DNA from 4 places in the Bradyrhizobium sp. CCGB01 genome. Region 2 is predicted to be linked to each of the others. Evidence: predicted binding sites of a transcription regulator. Region 2 holds the regulator's gene; each other region holds the start of a gene.
What was found. The regulator LexA, encoded in region 2, represses DNA repair genes until DNA is damaged. The targets are predictions, from matches to a motif close to TGTTCNNNNTGTGTTCNG.
Positions count from the first base shown of each region.

Region 1: uvrA (excinuclease ABC subunit UvrA) is a predicted target of LexA. The motif match lies at 3,427-3,444, and genes of this name have one in related genera.
Region 3: NLM25_RS39465 (ribonuclease T2) is a predicted target of LexA. The motif match lies at 2,564-2,581, and genes of this name have one in related genera.
Region 4: NLM25_RS42120 (DNA recombination protein RmuC) is a predicted target of LexA. The motif match lies at 4,329-4,346, and genes of this name have one in related genera.

Region 1 covers NZ_JANADK010000001.1:5,245,288-5,251,117, reverse strand. The annotation lists gene NLM25_RS24210 (DinB family protein) at 1-310, opposite strand, end outside; gene uvrA (excinuclease ABC subunit UvrA) at 346-3,330, opposite strand; gene NLM25_RS24200 (outer membrane protein) at 3,658-4,407, opposite strand; gene NLM25_RS24195 (outer membrane protein) at 4,562-5,251, opposite strand; gene NLM25_RS24190 (outer membrane protein) at 5,488-5,830, opposite strand, start outside.
Region 2 covers NZ_JANADK010000001.1:5,390,862-5,396,691, reverse strand. The annotation lists gene NLM25_RS24905 (GAF domain-containing protein) at 1-128, opposite strand, end outside; gene NLM25_RS24900 (hypothetical protein) at 351-782, opposite strand; gene NLM25_RS24895 (hypothetical protein) at 974-1,174, opposite strand; gene lexA (transcriptional repressor LexA) at 1,385-2,086, opposite strand; gene glp (gephyrin-like molybdotransferase Glp) at 2,263-3,474, opposite strand; gene NLM25_RS24880 (hypothetical protein) at 3,700-3,894, opposite strand; gene NLM25_RS24875 (HAD family phosphatase) at 4,060-4,686, opposite strand; gene NLM25_RS24870 (alpha-hydroxy acid oxidase) at 4,700-5,830, opposite strand, start outside.
Region 3 covers NZ_JANADK010000001.1:8,380,666-8,386,495, reverse strand. The annotation lists gene NLM25_RS39480 (outer membrane protein) at 1-250, shown strand, start outside; gene NLM25_RS39475 (cold-shock protein) at 337-552, opposite strand; gene NLM25_RS39470 (23S rRNA (adenine(2030)-N(6))-methyltransferase RlmJ) at 803-1,663, opposite strand; gene NLM25_RS39465 (ribonuclease T2) at 1,823-2,518, opposite strand; gene NLM25_RS39460 (hypothetical protein) at 2,648-3,058, opposite strand; gene NLM25_RS39455 (hypothetical protein) at 3,292-3,597, shown strand; gene NLM25_RS39450 (DUF3617 family protein) at 3,639-4,169, shown strand; gene NLM25_RS39445 (ATP-binding protein) at 4,360-5,748, opposite strand; gene NLM25_RS39440 (response regulator) at 5,767-5,830, opposite strand, start outside.
Region 4 covers NZ_JANADK010000001.1:8,936,743-8,942,572, reverse strand. The annotation lists gene recR (recombination mediator RecR) at 1-595, shown strand, start outside; gene NLM25_RS42135 (hypothetical protein) at 622-1,059, shown strand; gene NLM25_RS42130 (hypothetical protein) at 1,101-1,541, shown strand; gene NLM25_RS42125 (MFS transporter) at 1,543-2,907, opposite strand; gene NLM25_RS42120 (DNA recombination protein RmuC) at 3,099-4,298, opposite strand; gene def (peptide deformylase) at 4,469-4,993, shown strand; gene fmt (methionyl-tRNA formyltransferase) at 5,138-5,830, shown strand, end outside.

The DNA of each region.
Region 1 (5,830 bases), 150 kb from region 2:
GCGCGTCGCAGACGGCGAGCAGTCGCTTGTCCATTGCTGCCTGGGCAGGTTTCAGCTCGGAAAGCGAGGGATACGGCACCTCGTTTTCAAAGGCTCGTGGTCCGAGCCAGCCGCCCTCAAGCGCATCGATGTAGAAGAGGTCGATGACGTAGATGTGGTTCAGCGTGCGCTGAATGCTCGGGAAGAAGCCGGTTCGCGCGGCTTCGAATTCGGCCTGGCTGAGACCGGTGCAGGCTGTGAGCAGGCGATGGTTGGCCCAGGCATTGTTATAGGCGAACGACCGATAGGTCTGCACGAGTCCTGCGGACACAAATGTTCTCCCATGGACCGACATGTCGGCGGAAGCTACTCCGCCGCCTCGCTCGCTGTCCGCCTTCGCTTCGGCTTCCGGGCCTTCTCCAGCACCGGAGCCAGAAACTGCCCCGTATAGCTCCTAGGCGCTTTCGCGATGTCTTCCGGGGGGCCCCAGGCGACGATCTCGCCGCCGCCGTCGCCGCCTTCGGGACCGAGGTCGATGACCCAGTCGGCCGTCTTGATGACTTCGAGATTGTGCTCGATGACGACGACCGTGTTGCCTTGCGCGACCAGTTCGTGCAGCACTTCCAGGAGCTTCTTGACGTCGTGGAAGTGCAGGCCGGTGGTCGGCTCGTCCAGGATGTAGAGCGTGCGGCCGGTGGCACGTTTTGACAATTCCTTGGCGAGCTTGACGCGCTGGGCTTCGCCGCCCGACAGCGTGGTGGCCTGCTGCCCGACATGGATGTAGTCGAGGCCGACGCGGTGCAGGGTCTGGAACGTCTCGCGCACGCGCGGCACCGCCTTGAAGAACTCGGCGGCTTCCTCGACGGTCATGTCGAGCACGTCGGCGATGCTCTTGCCCTTGAACAGGACTTCCAGCGTTTCGCGGTTGTAGCGTTTGCCCTTGCAGACGTCGCAGGTGACGTAGACGTCGGGCAGGAAGTGCATCTCGATCTTGATGACGCCGTCGCCCTGGCAGGCCTCGCAGCGGCCGCCCTTGACGTTGAAGGAGAAGCGTCCGGGCTCGTAGCCGCGCGCTTTCGCCTCGGGCAGGCCGGCGAACCATTCGCGGATCGGGGTGAAGGCGCCGGTATAGGTCGCGGGATTCGAGCGCGGGGTGCGGCCGATCGGCGACTGGTCGATGTCGATGATCTTGTCGATGTGCTCGAGGCCCTCGATGCGGTCGTGCGGGGCTGCACCCTCGCTGGCGTTGTTCAGCTTGCGGGCGATCGCGCGGTAGAGCGTGTCGATCAGGAGCGTCGACTTGCCGCCGCCGGAGACGCCGGTGACGCAGGTGAACAGGCCGAGCGGAATCTCGGCGGTGACGTTCTTGAGGTTATTGCCGCGCGCGTTGACCACCTTGATGGTGCGGCGATGGTTCGGCGGGCGCCGTTCCGGCACCTCGACCTCGAGCTCGCCGGTGAGGTATTTGCCGGTGAGCGATTTCGGATTGCGCATGATCTCGGCGGGCGTGCCTTCGGCGACGATGTTGCCGCCATGCATGCCGGCGCCGGGCCCGATGTCGAGCACGTAATCGGCGAGGAGGATCGCGTCCTCGTCATGCTCGACCACGATCACGGTGTTGCCGAGGTCGCGCAGCCGCTTGAGCGTATCGAGCAGGCGCGCATTGTCGCGCTGGTGCAGGCCGATCGAAGGCTCGTCCAGCACGTAGAGCACGCCAGTCAGCCCCGAGCCGATCTGTGACGCCAGGCGGATGCGCTGGCTCTCGCCGCCGGACAGCGTGCCGGACGAGCGGGAGAGGGTGAGGTAGTTGAGGCCGACGTCGAGCAGGAAGGTGAGGCGCTCGCGGATTTCTTTCAGGATGCGGCCCGCGATCTCGTTCTGCTGCGCGTTCAGGGAATCCGGCACGGTCTCGAACCACTCGCCGGCCTTCCGGACCGACAGCTCCGAGATCTCGCCGATGTGTTTGGTGCCGACCTTGACGCAGAGCGCCTCCGGCTTGAGCCGAAAGCCCTTGCAGCCCTCGCAGGGCACGTCATGGAAATATTTTGCGAGCTCCTCGCGCGCCCATTCGCTCTCGGTCTCGCGGTAGCGGCGGTTGATGTTGGTGATCACGCCCTCGAACGGCTTCTTGGTGTCGTAGGAGCGCACCCCGTCCTCGTAGGAGAACTTGATCTCGTCCTCGCCGGACCCGTGAAGGATCGCGTTCTGCGTCTTCTTGGGCAGATCCTTCCATTTGGTGGTCAGCGTGAACTTGTAGTGCTTGCCGAGCGCCGTCAGCGTCTGAATGTAGTAAGGCGACGACGACTTGGCCCAGGGCGCGATCGCGCCCTTGCCGATGGCGAGCTCCTTGTCGGGGATGACGAGGTCTTCGTCGACATGCTGCTCGACGCCGAGACCGCCGCAGGCCGGGCAGGCGCCGTAGGGGTTGTTGAACGAGAACAGTCGCGGCTCGACCTCGGGGATGGTGAAGCCGGAGACCGGGCAGGCGAATTTTTCCGAGAACAGGATGCGCTCGGGCCCGCTCTTGTCGTGGATTTTCGCGGTCTTCTTTTTCTCTTTTTCCTCCGCGGGCGCTGCCGCCGGCGCGTCGGCGAACTCGACGACGGCAAGACCTTCGGCGAGCTTCAGTGCGGTCTCGAAGCTCTCGGCCAGGCGCTGGCCGATATCGGCGCGCACCACGATGCGGTCGACCACGACGTCGATGTCATGCGGGAATTTCTTGTCGAGAACAGGCGCTTCGGCGAGCTCGTAGAAGGTGCCGTCGATCTTGACGCGCTGAAAGCCCTTCTTGAGCCATTCGGCGAGCTCCTTGCGGTACTCGCCCTTGCGGCCGCGCACGACGGGAGCGAGCAGGTAGAGGCGGGTGCCTTCGGGCAGCGCCAGCACGCGGTCGACCATCTGCGAGACAGTCTGGCTTTCGATCGGCAGGCCGGTGGCGGGCGAATAGGGCACGCCGACGCGCGCCCAGAGCAGGCGCATGTAGTCGTAGATCTCGGTCACGGTGCCGACCGTCGAGCGCGGGTTCTTCGACGTCGTCTTCTGCTCGATCGAGATCGCTGGCGAGAGGCCGTCGATCTGGTCGACGTCGGGCTTCTGCATCATCTCCAGGAACTGGCGGGCATAGGCCGACAGCGATTCGACGTAGCGGCGCTGGCCTTCGGCATAGATGGTGTCGAAGGCGAGCGAGGATTTTCCCGAGCCCGACAGGCCGGTGAACACCACGAGCTTGTCGCGGGGAAGCTCGACATCGACATTCTTGAGGTTGTGCTCGCGCGCGCCACGGATCGTAATTGCGCGCAGGTGCGATCCCGCGTTCTGCTGTTGGCGCTTCGCCTTGATCACTTCATCCATCCGAGTTGCCCTCAAGGAATCCCAAAGGTGCGCGATCGCGCCAACAAAAAAGGCGCGCTTCGCCCGGAACCGGGATCGGCGCCGATGGGTATGTCAGCGAACGTAGGAAGAACGGGGACGGATTTCCAGTGGGACTTGCGAATCGTCAACGGATTGTTGGCGCGCTGGCGGCATCTGGCAGGAGGGGGCATCCGGAACATGTCAAGGAAAAGGCCAAGGACATGGCAAAGGGCCGGCGTGAAGCCGGCCCTTCGTTCGCGTTTGAATGCGGACTTGGGGCAATCCGCACATGATCAGGACTTGGAGGTTCCTGCGAGAAACGCTTGCTCAGTATTTGGCGACGACCGGGTTGCCCCAGCGATAGTTGATGCGGATCAGGCCCATGTCGATGTCCTGGCCGATCCGGTCGGTGCGCGGGAGGAAGCCGCCGGTGAGGGTGGCGAAATCGGAATTGTGATGGCCGAGGAACACGTGGTTGTACTCGCCGCCGACCGACCAGTTCTCGGCAAAGCCCCATTCCACGCCGATACCGATGCTGTAGCCCCAGCGGGTCTGGTTGACGCTGTTGAATGCCGGCAGGCCGGGAAAGAAAATGTCGTATTTGTCGTGGGCGACGGCCGCGCCAGCCTTGCCGTAGAGCAGCAGGCTGTTGACGGCGTAGCCCATCTGGCCGGTGAACAGGCCGAAGCTGTCGATCTTGGTCTGGTTGGTCTGCGGCGCCAGCACCACGCTGACATTGCTGCCCTTGAAGTCGGCCCAGTTGCCCTGGCCTTCGACGCCGAGAACCCAGCGCCCCCTCTGCCAGCGATAGCCGAGCTGTCCGCCGATCGTGCCGCCGCCCGCGTTGTGACAGCCTTCGCCGATGGGAGGATCGACAGCGGCGCCCAGCGAGTTGGTCACGGCCCAGCAGGCATGGGCCCAGCCGCCACCGCCATTGATGCCGACATAGACGCCGCTCCAGTCGTAGGCGAGGACGGGCGCTACGGGGGCCTTGTAGAGCGGCAGTTCCGCGGCACCGGCGGGCGCGACCGCGCCGAGGGCGAGCAAGCTGACCGCAGCCAGCGTCCAAGTTTTCATGTCACGTCCCCAACGCACCCAGCCAATCCGCGTGGGCGATTCCCCGCCCACGATTCCTTGACGGTTCGGCGCTCCCGCGCGCGAAAACAAAAAGGCCGGCGCAAGGCCGGCCTTTCGTAACGCGATGGCGTTGGGGCGAAGCTTAGTACTTCGCTCAGTACTTGGCGACCACCGGGCCCCCGAAGTGATAGTTCACGCCGACCTGCACGGTGTGGAAGTTGAGTGTGCCGGTGGGCAGGACGCCCGAGAAGTAGGTCTCGCCGCCGAGGCTGCGATAGAGGTACTCGCCCTTGACCGACCACTGCGGGGCGAAGAAAGCTTCGACGCCGGCGCCGACGGTCCAGCCCGAGTGCCACTTGCTGTCGGAGATGCTCACGCCGAGTGCGCTGACGGTGAGCTTGTTGTCGATCCAGGCGTAACCGCCGGTGCCGTAGAACAGCACGTTGTTGACGGCCCAGCCGATGCGGCCGCGCACGGTGCCCATCGCGTCGGTCTTCGAGCTCAGGGTGGTGCTGACAATGCCGAAGCCGGGGACGGCGACGGGGCCCGTGGCCGAAGCGCTGACATCAGCCCAGGTGCCGTCGGCCTCGATGCCGAACACGACGTTGCCGGTCTGCCAGTTGTAGCCGGCGGTGCCACCGACGAAGCCACCCTTCATCTTCGGGTCGCCGGAGCCGTTTTCCCAGGCGCCGCCACCGACGATACCGAGGTAGAAGCCGGTCCAGTTGTAGACCGAGGCCACAGCCACCGGAGCCTTGGTGTAGGGGCGCGCCGCGAGATCAGCGGCCGAAGCCGGAGCGGCGAGAGCGAACAAACAGGCCGAAGCCAACAAAACCTTCTTCATTTTAACGTAATCCCAGTCCCGGTTTCTATTTTTGCCTTCCGTGCGCCGAAAGGGCATTAGACGCTGTGGTCCAACTGACGTCGTGCTTACACCAACAAAGCCGCAAGTTGTGTCTCCCAAAAGTCACAATAATTGCAAAACGTAACAATCGCTGACGTATAGTTCCTGTTGGCCTGCGCTCAGCAAAAAGGCCGGCGCGAGGCCGGCCTTTGAATTCTCAAGTGGGATCAGAGAGGTTAGTACCTCGCGATCATCGGGCCACCAAAGCGATAATTCAGGCGGACCAGGCCGATATCGACGTCCTGGCTGATGCGCTCAGAGCGTGTGGCGACGCCGAGCGGGGCGATCAGGAAGTTGCCAGAACCGCTGAAGCCGATGGTGCGATTGCCGAGGAAGATGTGATCGTACTCGAAGCCCACGGTCCAGTTCGGCGCGAATCCGAACTCGACGCCTGCACCGACGGTGCCGCCCCAACGGGTCTCGTTGGCCCGATCGAATTCGAGGCCGGTGACGGTGTCGTAGCTGCGGTAGCGATCGCTGACGACGGCGCCGCCGCCCTTCACGTAGACGAGGACGTTG
Region 2 (5,830 bases):
AAGTGCAGACCTTCGCTCACGGCCTTGAACGCGGACAGGCCTTCGCCGTAGAGGCCGCCGCCGAATTCCAGCCGCATGCGCGTGCGGTCGGGTACCCAGAGTTCAACGACGCGAATGAAGGTCTTCATCGAACGTGTCCGCCGTCTCAAGCCGCACCAAGCATCGGCCATTTGGCTGCGGAACGGACGTTCAAAATTCAGGCAGGACAGCGCAAACTTCGTGCGGTGGGAGGCGGAGCGGCTTGGTCCGTCCAATGGAGCTTCGCGGGATGCAAGCGATACCATCTCGCCGGCCTCGGCCGGCGATGGCAATTTCAATCCTGGCCCGACCCGCCGGCCGGGATGGCTGTGTCAGCCGATCGGCAGGCGGGTGATGGTCGGCCGGCTTTCGGCGATCTGCGGCTTGTGCTCACGCTCGCCGACCGGCTGGGTCACCGGCAGTTGCAGCACTGTCGCGCGTTGGCCTTCGACGAGCTGCGTCACCAACACGTATTTGCCGTCGGGGAATTCGATCGCATCATGATGGCGATCGGGAATGTGCGGATCGATCTTACCGAACTTGCCGACGCGCGAGTTGACGGTCCGCGTCCAGATCCAGCGATTGTCGTAGCGGACGTTGTCGGCGAAGGCGAGCTCCGTTCCCGGCAGCAGGCAGACCGCGACGGTCGGATCGGCCGCGGAGGCAAAACCGCGCGTCGAGGTGCCGCGGAAGGTTGTCGTGACGACCGTCTCGCCGACTTCAGCAGGACGCGACGCGACGGCATGCAGGCTGTAGTCACACATCGGGTGCTCCTCTTGCAGGGATAGCGACCCACGTCTCTTCTCGAGGCGCAGGCCTCTATCAGAGTGGAAGCATGTTAGCGTCTGCCCGGTTGTAGGCAAATCTGCGGCTCGCCGCCGCAGGCCGCGATCACATTATCTTTTCCGGCTCCATGAGGAACAAAGCCTGCTCCCGCGCATTCCGGATGCGCGTGTCAGCGCCCTGCCGGCGCCGACCAGCCGGAATACGGCCAGTCCGGCCGCGACGGTTGCGCGACGGCGTTGCGGGCATTCCGGACTTGCTTACCCACAGCGGCGTCCTTGCGGACATGGTGTTGCGATTGCGCGGCGAAGGCCTGCGACGCTGATGCTGCGATCAGCGCCGCGGCGACTGTGCCCAGAATGATCTTGCGCATGACTTCTCCTCGAACCCAGAGGGCGCGCGAAGCAATGCTGCTTCGTGCGGCGTGCCGAGGATGTAGCGCCGGAGGAGGGGCCGGATAATCTGCGCGAAACCAGAAAGACTATCCAGCGGAAGCGGACAATCGTCCGCTCCAATGCCGGATCGGCGATGCCGATCGAAAAGCGCGAGAGGCGCCAAATCACCGATAGCAGGACGTCCGGTCTCAGTACTTCCGGTACAGCCCGATCAGCTTGCCTTGGATCTTCACCCGGTTGGGCGGCAGGATGCGGACCTCATAGGCTGCATTGGCGGGCTCGAGCGCGATGGAGGCGCCGCGGCGGCGGAAGCGCTTCAGGGTCGCTTCCTCGTCGTCGATCAGCGCCACCACGATGTCGCCGGTATCGGCGCTCTCGTTGCGCTGGATCAGCGCCATGTCGCCGTCGAGAATGCCGGCCTCGACCATCGAATCGCCGCGCACTTCGAGCGCGTAATGCTCGCCCGAGCCGAGCATGTCGGGCGGTACGCTGATGGTGTGGCTGCGGGTCTGCAGGGCCTCGATCGGCGTGCCGGCCGCGATGCGGCCCATCACGGGCACTGCAACGGGGCGCTCGCCGTCGTCCGCCGGCGGGCTGGAAGTCGTGCGCAGCTTGCCGAGATTGCCTTCGATGACGCTCGGCGTGAAGCCGCGGCGGCTGCCGGCGGCGGCCTGAAGCTCGGGCAGCTTGATCACCTCGATGGCGCGGGCGCGGTTGGGCAGGCGCCGGATGAAGCCGCGCTCCTCGAGCGCGGTGATCAGGCGGTGGATACCCGACTTCGAGCGCAGGTCGAGCGCGTCCTTCATCTCGTCGAAGGAGGGCGGCACGCCGCTTTCCTTCAGTCGCTCGCTGATGAACCGCAGGAGCTCGTATTGTTTGCGCGTTAACATCTCGACCAAAATCCCCCGGTTGATGTCGTTCGATTCCGAGACGCTGAATTCAGCGATAAGCCGCTGCATGCTCGAAACAAATCATGAACGGACACTATATGTTCGATACATGTTCCGCAACTGCTTAATTTACCGTGAACGCCACAAACTTCGCGGAACGCTCGCGAACGAAGCGGTCAGACGGGCAGCCGCAGCACCTCGCAAGGCGTGCCGGCTTCGGCCTTCGGCGCGAACGGCGGGCGCACGAGAAGTGCCTGTGCCGCAGCGAGATTCGCAAGCAGCGAGGAATCCTGATGGTTGACGGGAACGGCGGTGAGCGTGCCGTCGTCGCGCAGCTCCAGGCGCGCGCGCAGATAATCCTCGCGCTGGTCGTTGGCGCCGACGTCGCGGCCGAGCACCGCGCGTTCGCGGCGATGATGAATCGCCGAACGGCCCGCGAGCGCGCGAATCAGCGGCACCATGAACAGGAATCCGCAAACGTAGGATGACACGGGATTGCCGGGCAGGCCGATCACACGCATCGCGCCGAGCCGCCCGTTCATCATCGGTTTGCCCGGCCGCATCGCGATCTTCCAGAACGCCATCGAGATGCCTTCGTCCCGCAGCGCCTGCTGGACCAGATCGTGGTCGCCGACCGAGGCGCCGCCGGTCGTGATCAGGATGTCGGCGCCGCTCTCGCGGGCGCGGCGGATGCCGGCCGTGGTGGCCACCAGCGTGTCGGCGGCGATACCGAGGTCGATGGTGTCGGCGCCCTCGCTGCGGGCGAGCGCGTGCAGGGCATAGCCGTTGGAATAGACGATCTGGCCGTGGCCGGGCGTCGTGCCCGGCATCACGAGTTCGTCGCCGGTGGCGAGGATCGCAACCTTCGGGCGGCGGCGGACGGGCAGTCGAGGATGATTCATCCCGGCAGCGAGTGCCAGATCGCGCTCGGTCAGCCGGGTGCCCTCGCGCAGCAGCACGTCGCCTTCCGAAAAGTCGACGCCGGCGGGGCGGATGTGCCGTCCGGTAACGGCCGCTTCCGTGATCGTGATGCGCTTGCCATCCGCAACCGTGTCCTCCTGAATCACGACCGCGTCCGCGCCATCGGGAACGACGCCGCCGGTGAAGATCCGCACCGCTTCGCCGGCGCCCACCGTTCCCGCAAACGGCCGGCCCGCCGCGACCTCGCCGATCACGGTGAGCGCGGCATCGATCTTCGCCGCATCGGCCGCCCGCACTGCATAGCCGTCCATTGCCGACATCGCCTGGGGTGGCTGGGTCCGCCGCGCCGCGACGTCGCGGGCGAGCACGCGGTGGAAGGCTGCGTCGAGCGCGATCATCTCTTCAGGCAGCGGCTCTGCACCCGCCAGCACCGCGGCAAGCGCGTCAGAAACCGGCATCAGGGCCACGGGTGAAAACTCCAGCTGGGCCCGTTCGGGCAAATCGGCGGCGAGAGTCTTAGCCGAGCGCGCGCGCGGAGGCAAAGCACGGCCGCACAGGATGATTTATCCTGCGTCATCCGCTCTGATGGGCAGACGTCAAGTCCGCCGCGGCATGATCCGGAAGGCAAGACAGACCGGTATGAGGATGGCCATGGCGAGGACGAGAATGACGAGAGCCACGGCCAGCATCGGTCAGGTCCCCGGCTGCTTGTACGGACTGACGTCCGGCGCCGCGGAGCCCTGATCCTTGTCAGGCAACGGGTCGGCCTGGGATTTCAGGTCGGCGGCCTTGCTGATCAGCTTGGCGGAAAGCTCAGAATCCGATGTGGTCCTGGCGAATTTCATCAGCAGAGAGGCCTGCTTGGTGAGGTAGGTTTTGCCCAACACGACGATAAGTCCGATGTAGAATTCCCAACGGAGTCATGAGTCCTGAGGCAGGCGTTCGTTCCGGGAACTCTGTATAAAAATGTACAAAGGGCTTCGGTTCCTCGCCCCGGGCAAAATAGGCTCCGGATACGGCCGGTTCGCGGCCTGTAGCCTGCCGGCCCGGGATCAGATTCCGAGCGCCTTGAGGGCGTCCCCGACGTCGCGGGGCGTGGTCACGTGCACCGCGGTCAGCCCGCTGGACCGCGCTCCCTCGATGTTCTCGGCAAGATCGTCGAAGAACACGATACGGTTCGCCGGCACGCCGATCGCGGCCACGACATGGTCGAAGGCCTCCACATCCGGTTTGCGCAGGCCGATGCTGGACGACAGGTACAGCTCGCGGAAATGGCCGAGCAGGCCGGCATATTCCTTCGAGAAATGGTCGACATGCGGCCGGTTGGTGTTGGAGAAGGCGTAGACCGGCATCTGCTTTGCCGCACGCGGCAGCAACTCGGCGATGTCGGGCATCTCGCCGGCGAAGATCGCGTTCCACCCCTCCAGGAATTGTGCGTCCGAAATGCCGATCCCGAGCGAGACGCGCAGCGAGTCAAAATAGGCCTCGTCGCTGATCTTGCCGACCTCGTGCAGCCGGTAGGCTTCGCTGTCCCGCACATAGCGCGCGACGATGGCTTCGGGCTTGCAGCCGGCATGTCCCGCCCAGCAGGCGATCGCCTTGGAGAAATCGATGTCGAGCACCACGCGCCCGAGATCGAACAAGAGCGCATCAGCGCTGCCGGGGGAGAGCGAGCTCATTGCATCCTTTCACTCAGTATCGATACGGGTCGTGGTCGAACAGCGGGAACGCGCTGAAGACGCTCGGCGCATTGGTCGCGGTCGCCTGGTGCAGGCAGGACTTGTTGACCTCGGCGAAGGAGGTCGCGCCCAGAAGGCCGAGGCAGCGTAGTACCTCGTCCTCCAGGAGCTCCAGCATCCGCGTCACCCCGGCTTCGCCGGCCGCCGCCAGCGCCCAGCATTGCAGCCGGCCGATGCCGACCATGTCCGCGCCCGCCGCGATCGCCTTGACGATGTCGGTGCCGCGGCAGAAGCCGCCATCGACCATGATCTTGGCGCGGCCCTTCACGGCGTCGACGATCTCGGGCAGCACATGCATGGCGCCGCGGCCGTGATCGAGCTGGCGGCCGCCATGGTTGGAGACGTAGATCCACTCGACGCCGTGATCGACCGCGATCTGGGCGTCCTCGGCGGTGGCGATGCCCTTCAGGATGAGCGGGATCTTGAACGTGTCCTTGACCATCTTCACGGTCCGCCACTCAAGGCCCTTCTGGTAGTCGCCGCCGGTGGCGCGCAGGCGGCTCTCGCGAACATAGCGCTTGGCAATGTCACGTTCGCGACGGCTGTAATGGGCGGTGTCGACGGTCAGGCAGAAGGCGGCGTAGGCGTTCTTCTCGCTCCTCGCGACGACATCGGCGACGAAGTCGTCGTCACCGCGCACATAAAGTTGATAGAGCCGCAGCGCATCAGGGGCGGCCTTGGCGGTCTTCTCCAGGCCGGGCTCGGACACCGAGCTCAGCATGTGCGCCGCACCGAAAGTGCCGCACGCGCGGGCGACGCTCGCCGCACCATCCGGATCGAAGATCTCCAGTGCACCGACAGGGGCCAGCACCACCGGTAGCCGCATCCTGCGCCCGAACAGTTCGACCGAGCCGTCGACCTCGCGGACGTCGCGCAGCACGCGCGGCCGGAAAGCGATCTCGTCCAGCGCCATGCGGTTGCGGCGCATCGTTGTCTCGGTCTCGGCGGCGCCGACGATATAGTCCCAGGCGTTCTGGTTCAGGTTGATGCGCGCCTTCCGGATGAATTCGTGCAGGTTCTGGAACGGCTCGTTGCTGGCGCCGAGTTCGACGTTCCTTTCCGGCCGGATGCGGGGCGCGTCATT
Region 3 (5,830 bases), 3.0 Mb from region 2:
CGTGCTGTTCTACGGCACCGCCGGCCTCGCCTTCGGCGAGCTGCGCGCTCAGACATTCGGCTGGACGGAGTCGCACACCACCGCTGGCTGGACCATCGGTGCCGGCGCGGAAGTCGGCTTCGCGCCGAACTGGAGCGCCAAGCTCGAATATCTCTACATCGATCTGTCGACGAGCCAGTTTGCAATTACAGGCGTGTCAAACGGCTACAGCGCCAGCGTTGTGCGCGCAGGCGTGAACTATCACTTCTGATAGCTGAAGAAGAAAATACCGGACAACAACCTCCCGGCCGCTCGCGGCCGGGATTTTTTTTCGCCAGGTGTTTTGCGTCGGGCCGGCTAGGCAAGGATGACTAAATTGACCGCCTTCGGTCCCTTGCCCTTCTTGTCGGGCTCGACTTCGAAAGTAATACGCTGTCCTTCGGCAAGATCCTTCAGTCCCGCACGCTCCACAGCAGTAATATGCACGAAGACGTCACGACCACCGTCGTCCGGCTTGATGAATCCATAGCCGCGTTCGCCGTTGAAAAATTTAACCGTTCCCGTCATGGCCATCGGGAAACTCCCCCTCATTGCTCCTCCGTCGCGACGCAGACACACGTCACGACATGACCGGGCCTTACGAAGCCCGGGAGCTGGCCATCCTTGGGCGGACCTTTCGGTCCGTTGGATCTTTCTTAGGGCCTTCACTCCGCCGCAACCATTCGCGGAAGCGGAACGTAAAGCCAGTCACGCAAACAGCATAATACGGTTCTCGGCGGATTGACTACCGCCCCTGCATATTTTTCCCAAGAATGCCGGGGTGTTACAGCCTCGGCACCTCTAATCGGAATCTGGCAGCGCCGCCCTGTCCGAGCGGTATTTCCAGCTCGGGCAGGATCGTCTTGAGCTCGCCCTGCAGCGTGTACGGCGGATTGACGATCAGCAGTCCGGTTGAGGTGAGGGCTGCACCATCGAGTTGCGGCGCCACGCTGAATTCGAGTCGCAGGCATTTTCCCGGTGGTTTTGCTGCAGCTGCGAGCCGTGCGACCGTTTGCACCAGCGTGTCGGTGGCGCGCCGGTTCTTGGCCGGATACCAGATTACATAGATACCGGTCGGCCATTTCGCGAAAGCCGTCGAGAACGCTTCGCCGAGCTTTTCGAACTCATCCTTCGCTTCGAATGGCGGATCGATCAGCACGAGGCCGCGCCGTTCCTTCGGCGGCACGAAGGCCGGCAGCGCCACCCAGCCGTCGAGATCGACCACGCGCGCCTGTTCGTCGCGGCGCAACACGTCGATCAGCGCCTTGCGCGCCTTCGGCTCGAGCTCGCAGGCAACGAGGCGATCCTGCGGCCGCAGCAGGCCGCGCGCGATCAGCGGCGAGCCCGGATAGGCCTTGAGCTCGCCCTTTGGATTGAAGGCGCGGACGATGTCGAGATAAGGCTTGGCCAGCGCCACGCTCTCGTTCGACAGGCGCGCCTGCATCAGCCGCGCAATACCGGTCAGCCATTCGCCGCTACGGCGCGCCTCGTCACTTTCGAGATCGTAGAGACCGGCGCCGGCATGGGTGTCGATGACACGGAATGCCCCCGGCTTGTCCTGGAGGTAGGTAATGATGCGCGCGAGCACGATGTGCTTGATGACATCGGTGAAGCTGCCGGCGTGGAAGGCGTGGCGGTAGTTCATGGGACAGGACTACGTTGTTTTGCGCGATCCTACCCACTTGTCATCGCGAGCGCGGCGAAGCAATCCAGAATCCATCCGCGCCAGCAGTCCGGATTGCTTCGCGGAGCCTGTCATCGGGCTGCGCTTCGCGCGGACCCGATGGCTCGCACTGACGGAAACCTATCCGCCCCTGATCGGCGGCATCGTCACCTGGTCGCGGCGGCAGGCGCGGCGCTCGATCTCCTCGCAGGCCCGGAATTGCAGGTCCTTGCTGAGGCAGATGCGGACCTCGGAGAGCCGGGTCCGGTTGCAGGTGACCGAGATGGCCGCGCTGCTCAGGCCTGCATTGGCTTTGATGAAGGCTTCCTCCACCTCGCCCGGTGCCACGGTCCTGGCCTGCGACAGTTCGAGAAATTCCGCCGGGATCTTGATCGCGGCGCGCGCCTTGCGGATCGTCTCGAAATAATTGCGGCTATCGAGCCCGGAGCAGGTGCCGTGCTTGTCCCACTCGTTGAAGATCAGGCCCGGCGCCGGCATCAGGTCGAGCATCGAGGAGACGATGTTGCGGTTCAGGCGCGGCGACGGCCGCTGGCAATATTCCGGGAAGCCATTTTCATATTGCGGCCACAGCCCGTGCACCACGAACGCGTAGGGCCGCCCGCTGCACTGCATCTGCGAGCGACCGCCGCGCTCGGACGCCTCCTCGCAGAACGAGGGCGACCATGACAGCGACAGCACATAGAAATCGAACTCGCCGGGCGCGTTCTGCCGTTTGTCCTGGGCCTTCGCGCCGCCAGCCAGCGCGGCGGCAAGAACCAGGGGGAGGATCAGTGAGATCACGAGACGGGAGAACGAATGCAATCTAAAATGAAACATGGCGACGCCCCTCAACTAGACTGTGTGACCAGCCTAGCAGGCAGAAAGAACATTTCAAGAACAAAATTCGGACGGCAACCGGTCGCCCTGATCGGTCCGAATCAGGGCTTCTCGATCAAAACGTGTCGATCAAGGCCTGGCGGCGCGGCAGGCCGGATTGTAGGCCCAGTTGCGGTCGAGCCCGACCACGCACCACTCGACGCCATTGCCGTAGCTCGCGAAGCCGCCATCCTCGATGATCGAGAAATGCACCTTGCGCACCTTGCCGTCACTGAGCATGGCCTCGCCGGTGCAATAGCGACGCGGGATATTGTCGGACTGCCAGGGCCGGAACGCGATCTCGCGAACGGCGGCGAAGCCGGTGATCTTCAACGAGGAATTCCAGAACGAGCTTTCCTTCTCCCAGAACTGGGTGGCGATCGTCGGCAGCGCCTTGTCGCAATCGACGACGGCGCCGTCATAGCGCGGCCCGTTCAGCCAGAAGTTCAGTTCCAGCGGATTGGCGGCCCTGGCCTCACCGAGCGACAACGCTCCGAACATGAGACCGAGCACGGCGGCAAAGCGGAGCGATTTCAGGGGGAGGGCGCGCATGGGCAATCCGGACAGCATGATCTGCGAGGGTCGGACGGTGCCGCGAAGGGACCGGGAGGTCAAGTGCAGCGCGGCAACACTTGGCCAAGAGTTGACCATAACGTCGCAGCTGACGGGACTTCAGTTCTTTTCACGGGCATCCCGGCACCGTAAACTGGTGCCAACCAATTGGAGTAACGGGAATGCGAATCATTGCGGCCGCGAGCCTTCTCGCCAGCCTGGTTGTCTCGGGTATGATGGCGAGCCAGCCGGCGCGCGCTGACATCCTTCCGGTGCCGCCGTTCAAGGGCAACGACACCGGCGGCATCATCGCCTATTCGATGGCGACGCAGGCCGATGCCCGTCAGGTCGCGGTCGATCATTGCGCGCGCTACGGCAAGGTCGTGAAATTCCTGGCGGTGCAGGCCTATGAGGGCGGCTACATCTCGTTCTCCTGCCGCTGGGTGCCCTATGGCGCCGCCAACCAGCCGATCCGCACGCTCTACTGAGGCGCTTTCGTAACGCCACCTCTCAGCCGGGAGCCTCTGACATGACGCGCAAACTCGCTTTGCTCGGCTCGGCCCTTTGCCTTGTCTTGTCGGCAGGGGCGGCCTGCGCCGACGATCTGCCGGTGCGCAAGGCGGGTCTTTGGGAAATGAAGATGGTCAGGACCGGCACGCCCGTGCCCGAGATGACCATGCAGCACTGCACCGACGAGACCGTCGACAAGGAGATGAGCAACAACGTCTCCCCGATGGCCAAGCAGATCTGCGCCAAGCAGGACATCAAGAAGACCGCGACCGGCTATGTCAGCGATTCCGAGTGCAACGTCGCCGGCATCAGCACGACCTCGCATGCGGAGATCACGGGCGATTTCAACTCGGCCTATACGGTGAAGACCACCTCGCACGCGCAAGGCGGCGCCGCAGGTAACGCGGGGCGCGACACGACGATGCAGCTCGAAGCCAAGTGGTTGGGAGCCTGCAAGCCGGACCAGAAGCCCGGCGACATCGTGATGCCCGGCGGCTTCAAGATGAACGTGCGCGACATCGACAAGCTGAAGGCGCTGCTGCCGAAGTAGGCGAGATCGTAGCCCGGGATGAACTTTCCCCTCTCCCCCTTGTGGGAGAGGGTGGCTCGCCGCGTAGCGGCGAGTCGGGTGAGGGGTCTGTCTCCGCGCGTGACTCGCTTATTTTTGAATTCGCTGGGGCAACCCCTCATCCGGCGCTTCGCGCCACCTTCTCCCACAAGGGGAGAAGGGAAGATTGCACCTACACCGGAATCCGGACGCTCGCCCTTAATCCCCCCATCGGGCTGTCGCCCAGGGTGATGTCGCCGCCATGCGAGCGGGCGATGTCGCGGGCGATGGCAAGACCGAGGCCCGTGCCGCCTTCGTCCTGGTTGCGGGCATTGTCCAGCCGCAGGAATGGCTTGAACACCTCTTCGCGCAGATGAGCGGGAATGCCGGGGCCATCGTCGTCGACCGTGACGGTCAAATAACGGTGATCGCGCTGCCCGCTGATCGCGATGGCCTTGCCGTAGCGCGCCGCGTTGGTGACGAGGTTGGCAAGGCAGCGCTTGAATGAGGCCGGCTTCACCGTCACCACGGGCAGGCCGTGGAACGCCACGGTCGCGATGTGGCCGTGGCGCTCGGCGTCGCTGCGCAACTCCTCGAGCGCCTGCGCCATGTCGGTCGGCTGCGACTGCTCGCCGGAATCGCCGCGGGCAAACGCAAGATAATCCTCCAGCATCATCGACATCTCGTCGACGTCCTTGCGCATGCCTTCCATCTCAGGGCTGTCGCCGATCAGCGCCAGCTCGAGCTTGAAGCGCGTCAGGATGGTGCGCAGATCGTGGCTGACGCCGGCGAGCATCGCGGTGCGCTGCTCCATCGTGCGCTCGATGCGCGATTTCATTTCAAGGAAGGCGACCGCCGCGCGCCGCACCTCGCGCGCGCCGCGCGGGCGGAAGTTCGGCGCTTCGCGGCCCTTGCCGAAGCTTTCGGCGGCATCCGCGAGGCGCAGGATCGGCCTGATCTGGTTGCGCAGGAACAGCACCGCGACGATCAGCAGGATCGAGGACGTGCCGACCATCCAGAACAGGAAGATCTCCGAGTTCGAGGCATAGGCGGCGCTGCGCTGCGCGAACACGCGCATGACGGCGTCGTCGAGCTGGATGCGGATCTCGACGAGGTTGGAGCGGCCGACGGTGTCGATCCAGAACGAGCGCCCGATCTGGCGGCCGAGTTGCACCGACAGCGTCTGGTCGAGCAGCGAGAAGAACGGCTTTGGCCCCGGCGGCGGCATGTCGCCGGCGGGCAGGAAATCGACCACGAGCCCGAGGCGCTGCTGGGCGATGCGGCGGATCTGGTCGCGGTCCTTGTCTTGCGGATAGCCCTTGTAGACGTCGATCAGCGCGGCGATGTCCTGCACCACCGCAGCCGACAGGCGGCGCGTCACGGTGTTCCAGTGCCGCTCCATGAACACGAAGGCGACGACGGATTGCAGCACCACCATCGGCACGATCATGATGAGGAGCGCGCGCGCATAGAGGCCGGTCGGCATCCAGCCCTTGAACGCGTTGCCCATCCAGCCATTGGCGGCCGAGACGCGGCCGGCGGCGCTCTTGAGCAGCGTCAGGCCGGTATCGATCGTGCTCATCGGTCGCGCTTCACTGCTTTATGGCGAGGCCACAAGGCGGTAGCCGATGCCGCGCACCGCCTGGAGGAACAGCGGATTGGCG
Region 4 (5,830 bases), 3.5 Mb from region 2:
GGTTGCGGGTCCCGAAATCGAGCGGCTGGTCCAGCTCCTCGCGCGGCTGCCGGGCCTCGGCCCGCGCTCGGCGCGGCGTGCGGCGCTGCACCTGATCAAGAAGCGCGAAGCGCTGATGATGCCGCTGTCGTCGGCCTTGCAGGTCGCGCTCGACAAGGTCCAGGTCTGCAAGACCTGCGGCAACATCGACACGCAAAATCCCTGCACGGTCTGCACCGATCCGAAGCGCGATGGCGCCATCATCGTCGTCGTCGCCGATGTCGCCGACCTCTGGGCGTTGGAGCGGGCCAATGCCACCCAGGGACGCTATCACGTGCTCGGCGCGACCTTGTCGCCGCTCGACGGCGTCGGCCCGCAGGACCTCACCATCGATGCCCTGGTTGCGCGGGCCCACGCCGCAGAGGTGCACGAGATCATCCTGGCGCTGAACGCGACGGTCGACGGCCAGACCACGGCGCACTACATCACCGACCTGCTTCAGGACGCCAACGTAAAAGTAACCCGCCTCGCCCATGGTGTGCCGGTCGGCGGCGAGCTTGATTATCTCGATGAGGGGACGCTTTCGGCCGCGATGCGGCAGCGGACTCTTTTCTAGCCATCCAGACTTACGGAACGGACGACATGACGAAACGATTCGCCACACGCCTGGCTTTGGCCGCGACGATGTTCTTGCTGGCGACACCGGCCATCGCCGCGCAGCAGGACGACGGGGCGCCGCCGCCGTCGAAGCCCGGCAAGCCGATCAACACCGGCGACGTGCTCTCGGGCGAACTGAACGCAATGAAGGTGCGCGACGTCAAGAACGCCGGAAAGCGGATCGCGATGTACCAGATCACCTCCGAGCCGCGCCGCCTGCCTGCGCCGAACGGGTTGTGCAATCTCGAGACCGGGCCTGAGACCTTCCAGCTCGTCACCTCCAGCGATGCGCAGGCCATGCAACTGAAATCGTTCGTCGGCAAGGAAATCTCGGTCAAGGTCGACGAAATCGCCTGCGCCAGCGATGCCGGCCAGATGAGCGAGGCCGTGATCACGAAGTGGAGCCTGATCAGGAAGCAGTAGGGGCGCGACGTCGCCGTGCCGGAGCGGATGGTCACTGCGCCTTGATCTCCGGTTGTGCTTCACGCATAGTGCAAGCGATCGAATTTTCGGAAGGTCGCTCGGCCGTGCGTGAAATATGCCTTGCTGTCCTGCTGGCCTTGGCCGGCGCAACTCCTTCACCGGTCTTGGCCGCACCGGACACGACCTCCTATCCGACGGCCGCCGCTGCGCTCGAGTCGCTGCGCGCCAAGCCGGGGCTGAAGACGTCCATCCGGTCCGGCTGGACCGTGATCGAGGATGAGGCCACGCTGAGCCTGTGGTCGTTCCCGCCGGCCGGCCATCCGGCCTATCCGGCAGCCATCCAGCGCCGTGCCGTGCAGGAAGGAAGTGACGTCGTCATCCGGATGAACGTGCTGTGCGAAGCGTCCAAGGCCGCTTGCGATGCGCTCGTTGCCGATTTCGAGATGCTCAACGGCCGAGTCCGGAAAGAGATGCAGCGCTAGCCTAGACCCGCACCGGCCCCAGCGCCTCGAAGTGCCCGCGCTTCTGCAGCCAGGCCAGCAGGATCAGGCTCGGGATCGCCACCAGCACGCAGATCACGAAGAACATTGGCCAGCCGGTCATGTCGGCCACGAAGCCGGCGCCTGACGAGAGATACGTGCGCCCCACCGCCGCAAGCGCGGTGAGCAGCGCATATTGCGTCGCCGTGTGCAGCGGGTTCTGGCACAGCGCGGAGAGATAGGCGACGAAGATCACGGTGCCGATCGCGCTGGTGAAATTCTCGGCGCAGATGGCGAGCGCCAGTGCCCATTGATTGGTGCCGACGACCGCGAGCCAGGAGAAGGTCAGGTTGGCCAGCGCCTGCACCACGCCGCCGATCCAGAGCGATGTCGCCAGCGAGTACCGCCGCGCGAGAAAACCGCCGGCAAAGCCGCCGATCAGCGTCGCCGCGAGGCCAACGCCCTTCACGATCGCCGCATAGTCGTTGCGGGTGAAGCCGAGGTCGATCACGAACGGCGCGGTCATCGTGCCGGAGAACGCATCGGTGAACTTGAACAGCACGACGAAGGCGAGCGCGGCGAGCGCGTCTTTCCGCGACAGGAATTCCGAGAAGGCGCCGATCGCGGCGTGCAGCACCCGCGCGAACGCGGTCTCGGTTTGCGTCGCAGCTTCCGCCCGCACCGATTGTCCGGGCTCGGTCGCGGCCAGCGCCGTGATCGTTCCGATCAGCACCATCGCCGCCATCACCACATAGCCCCACATCCAGGCCGACGTGCGCGGAATGCCGGTGCCCTCGAAGCCGGAGACGATGAACAGCGCGCCCGCGGTCGAGACCAGCATGCCGATGCGGTAGGCCGCGACGTAAGCCGCCATGCCGGCGGCCTGTTCGCTTTCCGGCAGGCTCTCGACGCGGAAGGCGTCGACCACGATGTCCTGCGTCGACGACGTCGTCGCGACCAGCAGCGCGCCCAGCGCGACATAGAAAGGCGAGCGAGCGGGGTCGGTCATCGCCAGCAGCAGGATCGCGACGATCAGCAGCAATTGCGAGAACAGCAGCCAGCCGCGCCGCCGCCCGAACGCGCGGGTGAACAGCGGCACATGCAGCGCGTCTACCAGCGGCGCCCACAAGAATTTCAGCGTGTAGGGCGTGCCGACCAGCGCAAAAAGCCCGATGGTTTTCAGATCGACGCCCGCCTCGCGCATCCACACCAGCAGCGTCGAGCCCGACAGCGCCAGCGGCAGCCCGGACGAGAAGCCGAGGAACAGCACGATCAGCACCCGCGGTTGCAGGTAAACGGCCAGGCCGTCGCGCCAGGAGGTCGCAGGGGCGGAGGTCGCGGCGGGGGATGTCGCGTCGGGTGCGGTCATGGGGAGGTGTTAGCAGATTCTGGGGGAAAAGACTCGCGGTAGCCGGTGAGGCGGGAATGGCTTCGACACCCTCGGTGTCATCGTCCGCGAAGGCGGACGATCCAGTAATCACCAGCGTTTCGGTTCAATCGCATCCGCCACGGCGTACTGGATGCCCTGCCTTCGCGGGGCATGACAGTGTGCCTTAAATCCTACTCCCCCGCCTGGAGCTTCCGCGGAAACAGCTCCGGCGCACCGGTCGCCACCAGATGCGGGCCATCCGGCGCTTCGGTCTTGCTGAAATCGAGCTCCTCGATTCGGCCCGCGCGCTTCTCGATCTTGTCGGCGGAGATCAGGATCTGGCGGACGTCCTCGTTCGCGTCGGCAAAGTGCTTCTGCAATTTGACCACGCGGTCGCGCAGGCGGCCGAGATCGTCGCCGAGCTTGATCACCTCGGTCTGAATCTGGTCGGCGGCATCGCGCATGCGCGCGTCCTTCATGATCTGCTGCATCACCTGGATCGCGAGCATCAGCAGCGAAGGCGACACCAGCACGACGCGGGCGCGGTAGGCCTTCTGGATCACGTCGTCGAAACCGTCATGGATTTCGGCGTAGACCGATTCCGACGGCACGAACATCAGCGCCATCTCCTGGGTCTCGCCGGTGACGAGGTATTTTTCCGCGATGTCGCTGACATGCTTCATCACGTCGCCGCGCAGCCGCTGCGTGGCGATGCGCCGCTCCTCGTCGGTGCGCGCATCGTGCAGCGCGGTCATCGCTTCCAGCGGAAATTTTGCGTCGATGCAGAGCGGTCGCTGGTCGGGCAGGAACACCACGCAATCCGGCCGCTTGCCCGTCGAGAGCGTGAACTGGAACTCGTAGGAGCCTTTTGGCAGGCCGTCCTGGACGATCGCCTCCATCCGCGCCTGGCCGAAGGCGCCGCGCGACTGCTTGTTGGCGAGCACGTCGCGCAGGGTCGTCACCTGCGTGGTGAGATCGGTCAGGTTCTTGTGCGCGCTGTCGATGATGCCGAGCCGCTCGTGCAGCGCGCGCAGGCTCTCCATGGTGTTGCGGGTGGAGTGTTCCATCGACTGGCCGACACGATGGGTCACCGAATCCAGCCGCTCGTTGACCGCCCGCGCCATCTCGGCCTGGCGTCCGGCCAGCGCCTGGGTCATGGCATCGACCCGGCCCGAGGCCTCGCTCTGGGCATGCAGCACCTGGCTGAGGCGTTCCTCCAGCTCATCCGCCCGGATCGCGTGCGCCATCGCGAGTTCCGCGCCGCGCCGCCCGGATCGCCCGATCACGACGGCAATCACCACCAGCAGGATGAGGACGAGGGCGCCGAAGCCGATCAGCGCATCGATGACGCGCACCGGCCAGTCGCCCAGCATGAAAATGATCTCGTTCATGCCGCCCTTCTAGCCGATTCGCGCACCCAAGCGAACGAAGAGGGAACGTGGGCGGTTAACAGCCCCCTAATTTTTATGGTTAACGAAACCTGAAGTTTTATGGTTAGCGGATCGTTAACGGAGTTCCTGGCCGCATTGACCGCATCCGGCGCGCGGCTTAAATCGCCGCCATGGCCCTACGAGAAATCATCATCCTGCCCGACAAGCAGCTGCGTCTGGTCTCCAAGCCGATCGAGAAGGTCACGCCGGAGATCCGCAAGCTTGCCGACGACATGTTCGAGACCATGTACGACGCGCCCGGTATCGGGCTCGCGGCGATCCAGATCGCGCAGCCGCTGCGGCTGATCACCATGGACCTCGCCAAGCGCGACGAGAACGGAGAGACCAATCCGGAGCCGCGCGTCTTCATCAACCCCGAGATCATCGCGTCCTCCGAGGATCTGTCGATCTACGAGGAAGGCTGCCTGTCGATCCCCGAATATTACGAGGAGGTCGAGCGGCCTGCGAAGGTGCGCGTGCGCTTCACCGATCTCGACGGCAAGGTGCACGAAGAGGACGCCGAAGGCCTCTATGCCACCTGCATCCAGCACGAGATCGACCATCTCAACGGCGTCCTGTTCGTTGACTATCTGTCGAAACTCAAGCGCGACCGCGTGATGAAGAAGTTCGAGAAAGCCGCCAAGCGCGCGGAGTGAGGTTCCCGTCATTCCGGGGCGATGCGCAGCATCGAACCCGGAATCTCGAGATTCTCAGGTGCGCAATTGCGCACCGTAGTTCGGCTCTTCGAGCCGCCCCGGAATGACTGTTACTGGAATTGCGTCCTTCGCAGGTTTTTTCCAATGCCCCTCCGCCTGATCTTCATGGGCACGCCCGATTTCTCCGTGCCGACGCTGCTCGAGCTGGTCTCGCACGGCCACGAGATCGCGGCGGTCTACACCCGCGCGCCGAAGCCCGGCGGGCGGCGCGGCCTGCAATTGCAGCCGACCCCGGTCGAGGAAGCGGCGCGAAAGCTCGGCGTGCCCGTGCTGACGCCGAAGACGTTGAAGACCGCGGAAGCGCTCGATGAGTTCAGCGCCTTCGACGCCGATGCTGCCGTCGTCGTCGCCTACGGCATGATCCTGCCACAGGCCATTCTCGATGCGCCAAAGCTCGGCTGCTACAATCTGCATGCTTCGCTCTTGCCGCGCTGGCGCGGTGCCGCCCCCATCAACCGCGCGATCATGGCGGGCGACGCCGAGAGCGGCGTCATGGTGATGAAGATGGACGTCGGCCTCGACACCGGCGACGTCGCGATGGCCGAGCGTCTTCCGATCACCGACAACATGACCGCGATCGATCTGCACGACCGGCTCTCCCGGCTCGGCGCCGATCTGATGGTACGCGCCATGGCGGCGCTCGGGCGCGGCGGGCTCCAGCTCAAAAAGCAGAGCGAGGACGGCGTCACCTATGCCGCCAAGATCGACAAGGCCGAGGCGCGGATCGACTGGAGCAAGCCGGCGCGCGAGGTGCTGCGCCACATCCACGGCCTGTCG